Regions from separate parts of the Enterobacter cloacae complex sp. HYC003_NIDB genome, predicted to be linked through region 1. Evidence: predicted binding sites of a transcription regulator. Region 1 holds the regulator's gene; each other region holds the start of a gene.
The links. Region 1 encodes PhoB, which activates phosphate uptake and scavenging genes when phosphate is short. Its sites were predicted from a motif close to CTGTCATAAAACTGNCNNAT; they were not measured.

Region 1 (5,682 bases):
AGCGGAAAATTTGCTCAATTTCAGCGGGATATGCTCCCGTCCTGGCGTGGCGAAGAATTGTTTTTCGATTTACCACGCAAATACAGTCGGTCTGACAGTATATGGGGGGCAATTTAAACGCTTATAACGTTTAAAGGCAAGAAGGGATCGTAAAACCAGAACAATATGCCAGCATGAAAATTCAGACCAAAATAATATGCCATGTATAAGAAAAACTCATGGCTAATCATGCGAACAAAAAAGCACCAGCCGTATAATATTCATCCGCGTTTCGCTTGACTGCAAAGCAAACGGGCCAGCAATCGCTGGCCCGTGGAAAGGTAGCCTGACACATCTGCCGTCAGGCGCTTTTTTTGGCAATTAATCGTTCCGGAATCACGAAGCTAAAGCGCGTGCCCTTACCCAGGGTGCTTTCGATATTGAGCCGGCTTTCGTGGTGGCTGACGGCATGCTTCACAATTGCCAGTCCCAGTCCGCTCCCGCCGGTCTGCCGCGAGCGCGCCTTATCCACCCGGTAGAATCGTTCGGTGAGACGCGGGAGGTGCTCGGGCCCGATCCCCGGCCCGTTGTCCTCGACGCTAAACTCAGCGCCCGCCGGGGTATGCTGCCAGCTCACCGCGATATGCGTCCCTTTCGGGGTATGATTCACGGCGTTATAGACCAGGTTTGAGATAGCGCTTCGCAGCTCATCTTCACTGCCGAGCACTTTCAGCGTGTTATCAACGTCAAAACTCAGGGTGTGCTGATTATGACTCAGCGTTTGGGCTTCGCGCTCCACCACCCGCAACATCATCGGCACATCAATGATGTCGTTTAGCGCCAGCGACGGGGCAGCCTCAATCTTTGAAAGCGTCAGCAGCTGTTTGACCAGCCCTTCCATGCGGAACGTCTGCTCCCGCATGGTATGCAGTGCTTTCTCACGCGGCGCCCCCTCAAGCGTTTGCTCCTGCATCATCTCCAGGTAGCCCTGAAGCACCGTCAACGGCGTACGCAGCTCGTGGCTGACGTTGGCAAAGAAGTTACGTCTCGCGCCCTCAAGCTGGTGCATCTGGGTAACGTCCCGCGCTACCATCAGCCACTGCCGATCGCTGTAGGGCATCACGCGGATTTCCAGATGGCGACCGTTATTGAGCTTCAGATTGTGCGGGCGCGAAAAATCCCGCTTTTTCAGATACAGCGTGAACTCGGGATAACGCAGAAGGTTCAGGATGTTCTGACCATTATCATCCGGCCAGCGCAGGCCCAGCAGCTGTTGCGCGAGGCCATTACACCAGAAGATTGTCCCTTCTTCTGTCGTCAGGATCACCGCGTCCGGCAGCGACTCCGCACCGCTACGAAAGCGTTTGATCAGGCTTCCCAGCTCACGACGGCGCTTTTTGTTACGCATCTGCATCTGGTGCAGGCCGTAGAGTAGCGGTTCCCAGCTCCCGCTTCCCGGCGGGGGTGTCATACTTCTGTCGACCCACAGCCACCAGGAGAGACGCAGTAAATTCCAGAAATGCCAGACGAGCAATCCCGTCACGGCCACCAGTAAAAACCACGGCAGATAGCCAAAGATAGCCCCCAGAATGAGGGCCGGAATACAACATAAGATCAGTTCAAAGACGAGCCTTTTCCATGACAGACGTTCCAGCACGCGTCACACTCCTGTCATTGTTCAGAAACGGGTCGAGAAACGATAACCCGTGCCGCGGACCGTCTGTACCATGCGATCGTGGCCGCTCAGTTCCAGCGCTTTACGCAGGCGGCGAATATGGACGTCAACCGTTCGGTCTTCGACATAGACGTTAGTTCCCCAGACGTTATTCAGCAACTGTTCGCGGCTGTAAACGCGCTCCGGGTGGGTCATAAAGAAGTGCAGGAGTTTAAATTCGGTCGGTCCCATATCGAGGGGATTTTCACCGGTCATGACCCGGTGTGAGGTAGGATCCAGGCTCAGCCCCTGCATCTCAATCACCTCTTCCACCGCCATCGGTGAAATACGGCGCATCACGGCTTTGATACGCGCCACCAGCTCTTTCGGGGAGAACGGTTTAGTGATGTAATCGTCCGCGCCGGTTTCCAGACCGCGCACGCGATCCTCTTCCTCACCGCGCGCCGTCAGCATTACCACCGGGATATCGCGGGTCATCGCCTCGCGTTTGATATGCTTGATAAACTGCAATCCGGAACCGCCAGGCAGCATCCAGTCCAGCAGGATCAGATCGGGCCAGGGTTCATTCAGCTGGTTCACCGCGCTGTCATAATCTTCCGCTTCAACCGGCTGGAAGCCATTTTGTTCAAGCACGAAGCACACCATTTCACGGATCGGAGCTTCATCTTCTACGACCAGAATACGTCTCGCCATACTTTGCCCTGTCTTATCGTATTTAAGTTACAAGTCTGTAATGCGGCGTCATTATGCGTCAGATTTATGACAGATTTATGAAAAACATTACCACTATAAATAGCAAACTGTTGTTTTATTACAGCGGTTATTTTCCGTTCCCCGAACGTTTATAATCCTGCTTTCTTATTATTGCCACGGATCTTTTATGCGCATACTTCACACCTCAGACTGGCACCTGGGTCAAAATTTTTACAGCAAAAGCCGCGCCGCGGAACATGAAGCGTTCCTGAACTGGCTGCTGGAGACGGCTCAGGCTGACGAGGTGGACGCGATTATTGTGGCGGGCGACATTTTTGATACCGGATCGCCGCCGAGCTATGCGCGTGAGCTGTACAACCGTTTTGTGGTCAACCTCCAGCAAACCGGTTGTCACCTTGTGATTGTCGCCGGAAACCATGACTCGGTGGCGACGCTGAATGAATCCCGCGATATTCTGGCGTTCCTCAATACCACCGTGGTGGCCAGCGCCGGACACGCGCCGCAGATCCTGAAAAAACGCGACGGCACGCCGGGCGCAGTGCTGTGCCCAATTCCGTTTTTACGCCCGCGCGATATCGTGCAAAGCCAGGCAGGTCTGTCCGGCAGCGAAAAACAGCAGCATCTGTTGCAGGCCATCACCCGCTATTATCACCAGCAACATACGGAAGCCTGCGCCCTGCGCGGCGATCAGGCCATTCCGATCATTGCCACCGGACACCTCACCACCGTCGGAGCCAGTAAGAGTGATGCGGTGCGCGAGATCTATATCGGTACGCTGGACGCGTTTCCGGCGCAAAACTTCCCCCCCGCCGACTACATTGCCCTCGGGCATATTCACCGGGCGCAGATCATCGGCGGCTGCGAGCATATCCGCTACTGCGGCTCGCCCATTTCGCTCAGTTTTGACGAAACGGGCAAAGCCAAATCCGTGCATCTGGTGAGCTTCACCGGAGGCAAACTCAGCGCCGTTGAGACGCTTGAGGTGCCGGTCACCCAGCCGCTGGCGGTGCTGAAAGGCGATCTGGCCGCCATTACCGCTCAGCTTGAGCAGTGGCGCGGCGCAGCGCTTAATCCCCCCGTCTGGCTCGATATCGAAATCACCACCGACGACTACCTGTACGATATGCAGCGTAAAATACAGACGCTGACGGAAGACCTTCCCGTGGAGGTGCTGCTGGTACGCCGCAGCCGCGAGCAGCGCGAGAAAATACTGCTCAACGCCCAGCGTGAAACGCTTAGCGAACTTCGGGTTGAAGAGGTGTTCGCGCGGCGGCTTGCGCATGAAGAGGTGGACGAGGCCAGACGCACCAGGCTTAACGAGCTGTTTGCCCAGACCCTGCATTCCCTCCATGACGAGGACGAAAACGCATGAAAATTCTGAGCCTGCGCCTGAAAAATCTGAATTCGCTAAAGGGTGAGTGGAAAATTGATTTCACCGCGGAGCCGTTCGCCAGCAACGGACTGTTTGCCATCACCGGCGCAACCGGCGCGGGTAAAACCACGCTGCTGGATGCCATCTGCCTGGCGCTTTACCACGAAACGCCGCGTCTTAATAAGGTCTCTCAGGCGCAAAACGACCTGATGACGCGCGATACCGCCGAATGCCTGGCGGAAGTAGAATTTGAGGTCAAAGGCGTTGCTTATCGCGCTTTCTGGAGCCAGAACCGCGCCCGCAACCAGCCGGACGGGAACTTACAGGCACCGCGCGTTGAGCTGGCCCGCTGCGAAGACGGCAAAATTCTGGCCGACAAAGTCACGGATAAGCTGGAACAAACCGCCGCGCTTACCGGGCTGGACTATGGTCGCTTTACCCGCTCGATGTTGCTCTCTCAGGGGCAGTTTGCCGCCTTCCTGAATGCTAAACCGAGCGATCGCGCAGAGCTGCTGGAAGAACTGACCGGCACGGAAATTTACGGCCAGATTTCCGCCATGGTTTTTGAAAAACACAAAGCGGCACGTAACGCGCTGGAGGTGTGCGAAGCGCAGGCCGCAGGGGTTGTGCTGCTGAGCGAGGAACAGCAGCAACACTTGCAGCAAAGTTTGCAGGCACTTACTGACGAAGAAAAAGTCCTGCTGGCACAGCAGCAAAGCCAACAGAAAGATTTTCAGTGGCTTACGCGTAACGACGAACTGATACGTGAGCAGCAGCGTGCAGCCGCTTCGCAGCAGCAGGCGCAACAGGCTCTGACAGACGCCGCGCCCCAACTGGCGAAACTCCAGCTGGCGCAGCCCGCCGCCCAGCTACGTCCGCTATGGGAGTATCAGCAGGAGCAGACCACCCGCCTGGCGCAGACAACAGAGCGAATTGTTGAAGTAAATACTCGCTTACTCGACAGAGCGGCGCAGCGCTCGCGTATTCGCAACGGTGCGCTGCGCAACCGTGAACAGTTGCAGACAGAGCACAAGGTACTGACGCAGTGGCTGACCGAACACGATCGTTTCCGTCAGTGGGGGCAGGAAATTGCCGGCTGGCGGGCGCATTTTACGCAACTGGGTCGCGATAAAAATCAGCTTGTTGCCCAGTCAGCGCGCATGGCTGAGCTTCGTCAGAAGCTGGCTGAGATGCCTGAAAGTACGTTGACGCTGACGGCTGAGGATCTCGCGACGGCAATGGAGCAACAGGCACAATCGCGGGCGCTCCGCCAGCGTCTGACAGCGCTTCACGCTCGCTTTCAGCCGCTGCAAAAACGGCTGCGCCAGAATGCGGAAAGCGTGCAGAAAGCGCAGGCTGAGCAGGCTAAGCTCAATGAAACGCTGATCCTGCGGCGTCAGCAGTTCAAAGAGAAAAATCAGCACTATGCCGACCTGAAAGCGCTCTGTGAGCGTGAGGCGACAATCAAGGATCTTGAGAACTATCGTGCACAGCTCGAAGCGGGTAAGCCTTGCCCGCTCTGCGGTTCACGCGAACACCCGGCAGTTGTGCAGTATCAGGCGCTTGAACTGACTGACAATCAGCGCCGCCGCGACGCGCTGGAGAAAGAGGTTGCTGCGCTAAAAGAGGAAGGATTGCTGGTGCTCGCGCAGGTGAATGCGCTGACCCAGCAGATCCAGCGCGAGACAGAGGAAGCACAGGCTCTCTCTGAGGAAGAGCAAGCACTCACTAAAGAGTGGCTGGAGGTCTGCGCCTCCCTGAACATAGCGCTGAATATTCAGGATGATATTGCCCCCTGGATGAGCGAACAGGAACAGTATGAACGCCAGCTGTATCAGCTCAGCCAGCGTCTGACGCTGCAAAACCAGCTCAATGAACAGGAAGGTCAGGCGCGCCAGTACCAGCAGCAGCTGACGGCGACGCGTCAGGCGCTGGCGGCCTC
Region 2 (5,682 bases), 2.3 Mb from region 1:
TGCTCCAGATAATCCGCGCCCTGGGCATAGGCCATCGCTTTTGCCGGCAGCGTATGCTCCGGCAGATAACCGCTGGCGCCACGGTGGGCGATCACGATCTTATCCGCCGCCAGCGCGGAGCCTGTCATCAGGCCCGCCAGCAGCAGGCCTGTCGCTAACTGAGTTAATTTCATCGCAATGCTCCTTATTGACGACGCGCCAGCACTTCGGCGTGGTGACGTTTTTCACCAATCATCACAACAACCAACAGCAGAACAGCCAGCACGCTGCCGCCAATCATCACCATAAAGCCGCCATCCCAGCCGAAGAAGTCGACGGTGTAGCCGACGATGGCGCTCGCAGCGACAGAACCGCCGAGGTAGCCAAACAGACCGGTAAAGCCTGCCGCCGTGCCTGCCGCTTTCTTCGGCGCCAGCTCCAGGGCATGCAGACCAATCAGCATAACCGGACCATAAATCAGGAAGCCGATGACGATCATACAGGCCATATCCACACCCGGATTCCCCGGCGGGTTAAGCCAGTAAACGACCGTCGCGATGGTGACCAGCGTCATAAAGAACACGCCCGTCGCCCCACGGTTGCCCTTAAACACTTTGTCCGACATCCAGCCGCAGATCAGCGTGCCGGGAATGCCCGCGTATTCATACAGGAAATAGGCCCAGGAGGATTTATCCAGCGCGAAGTGCTTCACCTCTTTCAGGTAGGTTGGCGACCAGTCGAGGATGCCGTAGCGCAGCAGGTAGACAAATACGTTTGCCACCGCGATGTACCACAGCAGCTTGTTCGGCAGCACGTACTTCATGAAGATCTGCTTTGCCGTCAGCTCTTCTTCGTGCTTCTCGCTGTAATCATCCGGGTAGTCGTTTTTGTACTCTTCAATCGGCGGCAGGCCGCAGGACTGTGGGGTGTCGCGCATCAGAGCGAAGGCGATAATCGCCACCAGAATGGCGCCAAAGGCTGGCATATAGAGCGCGGCATGCCAGTCGTTGAACCAGGCCATCCCCAGCAGGAACAGCAGCGGCGGAAGCCCGCCCCCGACGTTATGTGCGCAGTTCCACACAGATACAATTCCACCACGCTCTTTCTGTGACCACCAGTGAACCATGGTGCGTCCGCATGGCGGCCACCCCATCCCCTGGAACCAGCCGCAGAGGAACAGCAGCACGAACATGATGGCAATGCTGGAGGTCGCCCACGGCACAAAGCCCATGAACAGCATCACCGCTGCCGCGAGGATCAGACCGGCGGGCAGGAACACGCGCGGATTCGAACGATCCGACACCGACCCCATAATGAACTTCGAAAAACCGTACGCGATGGAGATCCCCGACAGCGCAAATCCCAGATCGCCGCGAGAGAAGCCCTGCTCCACCAGGTACGGCATGGCGAGCGCAAAGTTTTTACGTACCAGATAGTACGCCGCATACCCGAAGAAGATCCCGAGGAAGATTTGCCAACGCAGACGGCGGTAGAGAGGATCAATCTCTGCCTCTGGCAGTCGCGCCCGATGTGGCGCAGGTTTAAAGATACTGAGCATAACAGCCTCCGTGGCCTTTCAAAAAATGACCGGGCATCTCGCGCCCGGCTACAGAGGCGGCGATGTTAAGAAATCACGGTGAATGTTACTGTGAATCAACGCACAGATTGTTACAGAAATATGACAGAATGCGCAAAAAAGCGCATGAAATCACGTTTCACTTTCGAATTTCGCGCGTTTATGTTCGAAATCAAACAAACCACACGATCAATGTGGCTAAATGCTAAAAAACGAACATAGAGGAAAGGCAATGACAATTCACGATCCACGCTTCAGCGATGTGATTATCATTGGCGGTGGCGCGACGGGTGCCGGCATCGCACGCGACTGCGCCCTGCGGGGATTGAGCGTCACGCTTCTGGAACGCCACGATATCGCCACCGGCGCGACGGGACGTAATCACGGTCTGTTGCACAGCGGCGCCCGCTATGCGGTCACTGACGCTGAGTCAGCACGCGAGTGTATCGCTGAAAACCAGATCCTCAGGCGCATCGCCCGCCACTGCGTTGAACCGACCAACGGTCTTTTTATCACCCTTCCAGAAGATGACCTCGGCTTTCAGCAAACCTTTATCACCGCGTGCACGGCGGCAGGCATTCAGGCCGAGGCGATCGATCCTGCGCAGGCGCGCCGACTTGAACCCTCGGTAAACCCGGCGTTACTGGGCGCGGTAAAGGTACCGGACGGAACCGTTGATCCTTTCCGCCTGACCGCCGCCAATATGCTCGACGCGCGGGAACATGGCGCCCAGATCCTGACCGGGCATCACGTCACCGGGCTTATTCGTGAAGGTAATACCGTGCGCGGAGTGCGCGTGTTTGATGCGCAGTACAACGAACACCGCGAGCTGTATGCCGCCGTCGTGGTCAACGCGGCGGGGATCTGGGGCCAGCGCATCGCGGAATACGCGGACCTGTCGGTGCGCATGTTCCCGGCGAAAGGCTCGCTGCTGATCCTCGACCACCGCATCAATAACCATGTCATCAACCGCTGCCGTAAACCGTCTGACGCCGATATCCTCGTGCCGGGGGACACCATTTCGTTAATCGGCACGACCTCAATGCATGTGGACTACAGCGAAATTGATTACAACCGCGTCACCGCTGAAGAGGTGGATATCCTGCTGCGCGAAGGGGAAAAGCTGGCCCCGGTGATGGCGCAGACGCGTATTCTGCGTGCCTACGCGGGCGTGCGTCCCCTTGTCGCCAGCGATAACGATCCGAGCGGGCGTAACGTCAGCCGCGGCATCGTGCTGCTCGATCACGCCGAACGCGACGGCATGGACGGGTTTATCACCATTACCGGCGGCAAGCTGATGACCTACCGGCTGATGGCCCAGTGGGCCAGCGATGCCGTCTGCCGTAAGCTCGGCAACACCGCACCGTGCGTGACGGCGGAACAGGCTCTGCCCGGCTCGCAGCAATCGACAGAAAAAACGCTGCACAAAATCATTTCACTCCCTGCCCCGCTTCGCGGTTCAGCGATTTACCGTCACGGCGACCGCACCCCAACCTGGCTCGGTGAAGGGCGACTCAGCCGCAGCCTGGTGTGCGAATGCGAAGCCGTGACCGCAGGCGAGGTGCAGTATGCCGTGGAAAACCTGACGGTGAACAACCTGCTCGATTTACGCCGCCGCACGCGCGTCGGGATGGGCACCTGTCAGGGGGAGCTGTGCGCCTGCCGTGCCGCCGGGCTGCTGCAACGTTTTCACGCCACCACGTCAACCCAGTCGCTTGCCCAGCTCAGCGATTTTTTAAACGAGCGCTGGAAAGGCATTCAGCCCGTCGCCTGGGGCGATGCCCTGCGCGAAAGCGAGTTTACCCGCTGGGTCTATCAGGGGCTTTGCGGTCTGGAGAAGGAGCACAACCATGAAATTTGATACCGTGATTGTGGGTGGGGGACTGGCGGGCCTGCTGTGCGGCCTCAAACTGACGCAGCGGGGTCTGCGCTGCGCCATTGTCACTCGCGGTCAGAGTGCCCTGCACTTCTCTTCCGGCTCGCTGGATTTACTGGGCGCGCTATCGTTCGCCGATCTGCCGCCTGAACATCCCTACCGCCTGACGGGCGCAGAGAATATGGCCCGCTTTGCCTGCGAAACCGAACACCTGCTCACCACCTGCGGCGCACGCATGCAGGGTGACGCCGAGCAAAATCATCAGCGCGTCACGCCGCTCGGCACCCTGCGCGCCGCCTGGCTTAGCCCGGAAGAGGTGCCTGTCGCCCCCATCGCTGCCGAGCGCGTGCGGGTGGTGGGGATCAGCGGCTTCCTCGATTTCCAGCCGCATCTGGCCGCCGCGTCTCTCAGACAGCAGGGTGTTCAGGTGGATACGGCGGAGATTGATCTCCCCGAACTCGACGTGCTGCGCGAAAACCCCAGCGAGTTTCGTGCGGTGAACATTGCCCGCCTGCTGGATAATGAAAGTTACTGGCCGCAGCTGTACGCGGCGCTTCAACCGCTCGGCGAGACCTGCGACGCCCTGTTTATGCCCGCCTGTTTTGGCTTAACGGACAACCGGCTCTGGCGCTGGCTCTCGGCGCGCCTGCCCTGTACGCTCGGTTTACTGCCGACGCTCCCCCCTTCCGTGCCCGGCATTCGTCTGCACACCCAGCTTCAGCGTCAGTATGTTGCCCAGGGTGGCGTCTGGATGGCAGGCGACGAGGTGAAAAAAATCACCCTGGCTGAGGGCGCGGTAAGCGAAATCTGGACCCGCAACCACGGCGACATCCCGCTTCGCGCACGCTTTACGGTGCTGGCAAGCGGCAGTTTCTTCAGTAACGGTCTGCTGAGCAGCCGGGATGGCGTGCGTGAGGCGATCCTCGGTCTGGACGTCCGGCAAAGCGCTTCCCGCGCGGACTGGTATCAAAGCGATTTCTTCACCCCGCAGCCCTGGCAGCAGTTCGGCGTGATCGTCGACAGCCAACTGCGCCCGCGGCTGGGCGGGGAACCGGTTGAAAATCTTTACGCCATCGGCTCGGTTCTGGGCGGGTACGATCCCGTGGCGCAGGGCTGCGGTGGCGGCGTCTGCGCCGTCACTGCGCTGCATGTCGCGGAGCAGATTATCCAGCGCAGGGAGGGAGCACAATGAACGACACCCGATTTGAAAGCTGTATCAAATGCACGGTCTGCACCACGGTTTGCCCGGTCAGCGGCGTCGATCCGCGCTATCCCGGCCCGAAACAGGCCGGTCCCGACGGGGAGCGTCTGCGCCTGAAGGATGGCGCGCTCTACGACGAGGCGCTGAAATACTGCATCAACTGCAAACGCTGCGAAGTTGCCTGCCCGTCGGACGTGAAAATAGGCGATATCATCCAGCGCGCCCGCGCCCGCTACAGTACGCAAAAACCGACGCTGCGTGACGCGATACTGAGCCACACCGATCTGATGGGTAGCCTCTCGACGCCTTTCGCGCCGGTCGTCAATGCCGCCACCGCCCTGAAGCCGGTGCGCAGGCTGCTGGATGCGACGCTCAAAATCGACCATCACCGCAGCCTGCCGAAATATTCTCACGGCACTTTCCGCCGCTGGTATAAATCCGTGGCGGCAGAACAGGCGCAGTTCGCTGAGCAGGTCGCCTTCTTCCACGGCTGCTACGTGAACTACAACCATCCGCAGCTGGGAAAAGACCTGCTGAAAGTGCTGAACGCCATGGGAACGGGCGTTCAGCTGCTGAGCAAAGAAAAGTGCTGCGGCGTTCCGCTGATTGCCAACGGCTTCATCGACAAAGCGCGCAAGCAGGCGAGCAGCAACGTCACCTCTTTACGCGAGGCGATCGTCGACAAAGGGATACCGGTACTGGCGACGTCGTCAACCTGCACCTTCACGCTGCGCGATGAATATCCGCATCTGCTGGATGTGGATAACACCGGCCTGCGCGAGCACATTGAGCTGGCGACCCGTTTTCTCTGGCGCAAACTGGACAGCGGTCAGACGTTACCGCTGGGCAAATTGCCGCTGAAAGTGGTGTATCACACGCCATGTCATATGGAGAAGATGGGCTGGTCGATCTATACGCTTGAGCTGCTGCGGCTGATCCCGGGGCTGGAGCTGACGGTGCTGGACTCACGCTGCTGCGGCATCGCTGGCACGTACGGCTTCAAGCGTGAAAACTACCCAACCTCACAGGCCATTGGCGCGCCGCTGTTCC
Region 3 (5,682 bases), 1.8 Mb from region 1:
CTTGATCTCGCGAAGCTGGAAAAAGAGAAACCTGCCCTGCAACCTGCTCCGACAAAATAATCCCCCAACAGGCACAAGAAATTGTGCCTGTTTCTTTATGTACCTCCTCCTTCCGTCAGGCGGATTTCCAATTGTGTAAAGTTGTGTCTTTCTGGTGACTTACGCCGTCTGGATGCTTGAAAATAGCCGTAATACCCATACGATGTGGGTAATCGCATAGTGCGTTTTGTTAAACTGAGGTTAAAAGAATATTATGATGCGAATCGCGCTCTTCCTGCTCACCAACCTGGCGGTGATGGTGGTATTCGGGCTGGTGCTAAGCCTGACGGGAATTCAGTCGAGCAGCGTTCAGGGTCTGTTGATTATGGCGCTGCTGTTTGGTTTCGGTGGCTCTTTCATTTCACTGCTGATGTCCAGGTGGATGGCACTGAAATCCGTGGGCGGTGAAGTTATTGAGCAACCGCGTAACGATATGGAGCAGTGGCTGATGAGCACGGTTGCTCAGCAGTCAAAGCAGGCGGGCATTGCCATGCCGCAGGTAGCCATCTACCACGCGCCGGATATTAACGCGTTTGCTACCGGTGCGCGTCGTGACGCGTCCCTGGTGGCCGTCAGTACCGGCCTGCTGCAAAACATGAGCCGTGACGAAGCGGAAGCGGTTATTGCTCACGAGATCAGCCATATCGCCAATGGCGATATGGTCACCATGACCCTGATCCAGGGCGTGGTGAACACCTTCGTTATCTTTATTTCTCGTATTCTGGCACAGATTGCTGCCGGGTTTATGGGGGGCAACCGTGATGAGGGTGAAGAGAGCAACGGCAACCCGCTGATCTATTTTGCTGTTTCAATGGTGCTGGAGCTGGTGTTCGGTATCCTGGCAAGCATCATTACCATGTGGTTCTCCCGTCATCGTGAGTTCCACGCGGATGCCGGTTCCGCGAAACTGGTGGGTCGTGAAAAGATGATTGCTGCGCTGCAACGACTGAAAACCAGCTACGAGCCGCAGGAAGCAAACAGCATGATGGCCTTCTGCATCAACGGCAAATCAAAGTCGCTGAGCGAGCTGTTTATGTCTCACCCGCCGCTGGATAAACGTATTGAAGCGCTGCGTAGCGGCGAATACCTGAAGTAACGTAATCGGGTTGAAAAGAACCGGGCTGGAGCCATTCTCCGCCCGGTTTTTTTATGCCTGCGCCTTTGGCTGGGTGACGCGAAGGCCGCTAATGACAGCCGCGAGGGTCGCCAGGGTCCCTGCGGTAATTAGCGCAACGTGTGTCGCATTCTGCCCGGCAAGGTTAAACATCAACGCCACTAGTGCGGCCCCGGTGCTTTGCCCTAACAGTCTTGCCGTGCCCAGCATCCCGCTGGCGCCACCGCTGCGATGACGTGGGGCAGAGGTGATAATCGTGTGGTTATTAGGGGACTGGAACAGACCAAAACCGGCCCCGCACAGGATCATGCGCCAGATAATATCCAGATCCCCCGGCGAGGCGGGCAGGAGCGCCAGCGCAAACAGTCCCACCGCCATGACAACCAGCCCAATCGCCCCCAGAAGCCCGGCATGGACGCGCTCAATAAGGTAACCGGCCAGCGGGGCCATCACCATGGTTGCCAGCGGCCAGGGCGTGAGCAGCAAGCCTGTCTCCACTTCTGAACGGCCAATCACGCTCTGCAAAAAGAACGGCAGTGCAACCAGCGCCAGCATCTGGGCGCAGAACGAGCAAATGGAGGTACAAATGGATAGCGAAAACAGCGGAATACGCAGCAAATCCACCGGCAGTAACGGCACGGGCAGCGCCAGCTGACGTCGAACAAAGAAAAAGCCGATGATAAGCATGGCAACGATTTCTGCGGCAATGAGCGACAGAGACTGTCCCTGCGCAAATCCGCTCAGCGCGGTAATCAGCAGGCCAAAAGTCAGCGCGTTCATCACGGCGCTGGGCAGATCGAAACGTGGCATGGTGCTTTTCGGACCATTTTCCGGAAGATAGCGCAGGGCGAAGAAGATCGCCACAATGCCCAGCGGCACGTTAATGGCAAACAGCCACTGCCACGAGGCAACGGACAGGATGGCGGCGGCAATCGTTGGGCCGGCGGCGGACGACACGGCCACAATAAAGGAGTTAATGCCCATGCCGCGCCCCAGGTGGCGTTGAGGATAAATAAGCCGTATCAGGGCCGTGTTCACGCTCATTAGCGCCGCGCCGCCAAAGCCCTGCGCGATACGCGCCAGCGTAAGGGTGTGCAGTGAATCTGAAAGGGCACAGAAGAGCGAGGTGAGGGTAAAGACCACCAGCCCGCACTGGTAAACCCGGCGATAACCAAACATATCGCCCAGGAAAGAGAGTGACAGAAGGGAAATCACAATCGCTATCTGGTACGCGTTCACAATCCAGATGGAGCTTGCCGGCGAAGCATTAAGGTCTTTGGCAATGGTAGGAAGAGCCACGTTGGCAATCGCACCGTCAAGGACAGCCATCGAAATACCGATGACAATAGTGGCAATTGCCCCGTACCGCTGCGATAAGGGCAGGCCATCAGAAACGTTTTTTTGCATGGGGAAAGAATGACTCAGCGTGAAATTATTTTCAGAGTAACTATTTTAGCATCGTTATTTCGGTTTTATGTCGCAGATTTGTAACGAAGTAAACCCAGATAGATTGCAGCACGCATCACACGAATTTATAATAAAAACCGGTTCTGATTTTTATAAAACACTCTCTATGAGGTGATAAATGGCAATCGCAGATTTGGATAAGCAGCCAGATTCTGTTTCTTCCGTGCTGAAGGTGTTTGGCATCTTGCAGGCGCTCGGAGAAGAGCGTGAAATTGGTATTACAGAGTTGTCGCAGCGTGTGATGATGTCGAAAAGCACCGTTTATCGCTTTTTGCAGACGATGAAATCATTGGGTTATGTCGCGCAGGAAGGAGAATCAGAAAAATATTCTCTGACCCTGAAACTGTTTGAACTGGGCGCCCGCGCCTTGCAGAACGTGGATCTGATCCGCAGCGCTGACATTCAGATGCGTGAACTTTCACGACTGACGAAAGAGACAATTCACCTCGGTGCGCTGGATGAAGACAGCATTGTTTACATCCACAAAATTGACTCCATGTACAACCTGCGCATGTATTCACGCATTGGTCGTCGTAACCCGCTGTACAGCACCGCAATTGGTAAAGTACTGCTGGCCTGGCGCGATCGCGAAGAGGTGAAGCAAATCCTTGACGGGGTGGAGTACAAACGCAGCACCGACCGCACGATTACCAGTACGGAAGAACTGCTGAGCGTGCTGGATAAAGTGCGTGAACAGGGTTACGGGGAAGATAACGAAGAGCAGGAAGAGGGGCTGCGTTGCATCGGTGTGCCGGTGTTTGACCGCTTCGGCGTTGTCATTGCGGGCCTGAGCATTTCGTTCCCAACGCTGCGTTTCTCTGAAGAGCGTCTTCATGAATATGTGGCGATTCTGCATACCGCAGCGCGCAAAATTTCAGAGCAGATGGGCTATAACGATTATCCGTTCTGATCGACGCCACCAATAAAAACGCCGCACTTTTGCGGCGTTTCTGTAAGCGAAGTTCAGCGCTGATTAACCGTTATCAACCACAACAGATGATTTACGCAGCACAGGACAGTTGGTTAACCCGATGATCCCGCTGTCGGAATGTATGTACTGAGCCGTGCTTATCCCCTGGGCGGTAAGATATTTACACTGGATACCCAGACCCGCGGCATTTTCTTTGCTCCCCATTAATACGCCGTACCCACTTAATAACAGGCCGATCCAGACAATGGCCAGTACAATTACTGTACGAATAAGTAAACGCATCGTTGCCTCTTTTTTCTTTGTTGTCATAGAGTAAGCGTAACGGCTTTACGCAGTGAAACAAGTGCACGATTCCGAAAAGCGTCTGTTGAAGGTACAGTTAGCCCCTGTTTAAGATAACCGTGATAACCTGGCTGTATCAGGTCATAAGACGGAGTGTGGAGTGAAAAAAATACGCTGGGTAATTCTGATTATAGTGTTGATAGCATGCGTGGTGCTGTGGACGCAGACTATCAATGTGATGTGCGATCAGGATGTACAGTTCTTTAGCGGCATTTGTTCAATCAATAAGTTTATCCCCTGGTAGAGACCATTTTTACGCTGAGTGATGTCCTTACGCGGCGGCAGTGGTAAAATGGTGGTTTTTACTGAGGTGGTGAAATGGGTGAGTTACTGAATTCGGGGCTGCTGAGCATTGCATCCCTGGTAATGTCTTTGTTGGTGCTGGTCGTTGGGCTGGTGCTGTGGTTTTTCGTTAACCGCGCCAGCTCCCGCACAAACGAGCAGATTGAGCTGCTGGAGGCATTGCTCGATCAGCAGAAACGGCAGACTGCGCTGCTGCGTCGTTTGTGCGAAGCCAACGAGCCGGAGGAGAAAGCGGTACCGAAGGACGCTGTTGCTCAACAACAAGACGAGGAAGACTTCATTCGCCTGGTAGCTGAACGATAGTCTGCCCGGAGCGGGGAGGTGGCCTGACGTACGCGTAAATCCCCTCCCTTATCAAATGCATCCCACAACTTCCCGGCATTTAATTAAGCAGCAGTTAACTCATGTTTTAGCACACTGAAAACTGGCGAATATTTATCCTTATTTAACAAATTCAGTTTCGTTGAATAAATAGTGTGCTTTATCTTTCCTGAAGTGTTTTATTTTTATCGAAACGTTTTGCTTGCCTTGTTTTGAGGCAGAGTCATAAAAATTTCATTATTTTGGTGCAGATTAACACTTATTAAATGGTGGTTTTTAATACAGTTAGCAAAATGTAATTAACATCGTATATTCCCTGACACATGTTGGTGCGTTGCAATGTTTTCAGCATAACTTTTCACAAAATGTTCTAACTCAGTCATTCCTTTAAAGAAATTCTGGGATTGGGATGGACGCTTTGAAATGATTGAGCTATGTTTAAAAAGTCTTTGATTACAGGGCGCGTCAACGCACCCTGCGGGCAGTGAGGTCAGGTGGCGCTTCATTTGACAATTCGCATAACTGTGCAGATTGTTATGGAGTAACGTCTGAATTTGTGCGGCGGATCGAGACACGTTTAAAAATGGCTTGCCATATTAAACGTTGTGTGTGATAACACGTTTTGGGTCAAACGAGGTACAGTTCTGTTTATGTGTGGCATTTTCAGTAAAGAAGTCCTGAGTAAACACGTTGTCGTTGAATACCGCTTCTCTGCCGAACCTTATATTAGTGCCTCAAGCAGTAATGTCTCAGTTTTATCTATGTCAAAGCCCGCGGGCTAAGAAAACACTCTAAGGAATTTTGCAAATGGCAAAGATTAAAGGTCAAGTTAAGTGGTTCAACGAGTCTAAAGGTTTTGGTTTCATTACTCCTGCTGACGGCAGCAAAGACGTGTTCGTACACTTCTCTGCAATCCAGGGTAACGGCTTCAAAACTCTGGCTGAAGGCCAGAACGTTGAGTTCGAAATTCAGGATGGCCAGAAAGGCCCAGCTGCGGTTAACGTAACTGCTATCTGATCGAATCACTGCTGACTGAAGCGCTCAGCGCTTCGATCTCAGACATAAGCCTCGCCGATGCGGGGCTTTTTTTATACGCTTATTTTTCAAAATATTACGTAATCTTCCTCTGTTATTATCTTGTTGCAAACCCGCGAGATTATTAGCA

Region 2: the regulator PhoB is predicted to act here: its motif matches at 1,645-1,664, upstream of glpT (glycerol-3-phosphate transporter).
Region 3: the regulator PhoB is predicted to act here: its motif matches at 2,628-2,647, upstream of kdgR (DNA-binding transcriptional regulator KdgR).

The regions. Positions count from the first base shown of each region.
Region 1 is NZ_CP114220.1:3,818,985-3,824,666, forward strand. Features, by position in the region: gene phoR (phosphate regulon sensor histidine kinase PhoR) at 341-1,636, opposite strand; gene phoB (phosphate response regulator transcription factor PhoB) at 1,658-2,347, opposite strand; gene sbcD (exonuclease subunit SbcD) at 2,535-3,740, shown strand; gene sbcC (exonuclease subunit SbcC) at 3,737-5,682, shown strand, end outside.
Region 2 is NZ_CP114220.1:1,553,755-1,559,436, reverse strand. Features, by position in the region: gene glpQ (glycerophosphodiester phosphodiesterase) at 1-173, opposite strand, end outside; gene glpT (glycerol-3-phosphate transporter) at 185-1,537, opposite strand; gene glpA (anaerobic glycerol-3-phosphate dehydrogenase subunit A) at 1,788-3,416, shown strand; gene glpB (glycerol-3-phosphate dehydrogenase subunit GlpB) at 3,406-4,623, shown strand; gene glpC (anaerobic glycerol-3-phosphate dehydrogenase subunit GlpC) at 4,620-5,682, shown strand, end outside.
Region 3 is NZ_CP114220.1:2,019,879-2,025,560, forward strand. Features, by position in the region: gene prc (carboxy terminal-processing peptidase) at 1-60, shown strand, start outside; gene htpX (protease HtpX) at 254-1,135, shown strand; gene O1722_RS09495 (MFS transporter) at 1,187-2,560, opposite strand; gene kdgR (DNA-binding transcriptional regulator KdgR) at 2,739-3,530, shown strand; gene O1722_RS09505 (YobH family protein) at 3,594-3,833, opposite strand; gene mgrB (PhoP/PhoQ regulatory lipoprotein MgrB) at 3,994-4,137, shown strand; gene O1722_RS09515 (YebO family protein) at 4,212-4,499, shown strand; partial or broken gene O1722_RS09520 (DUF2627 domain-containing protein) at 5,168-5,312, shown strand; gene cspE (transcription antiterminator/RNA stability regulator CspE) at 5,325-5,534, shown strand.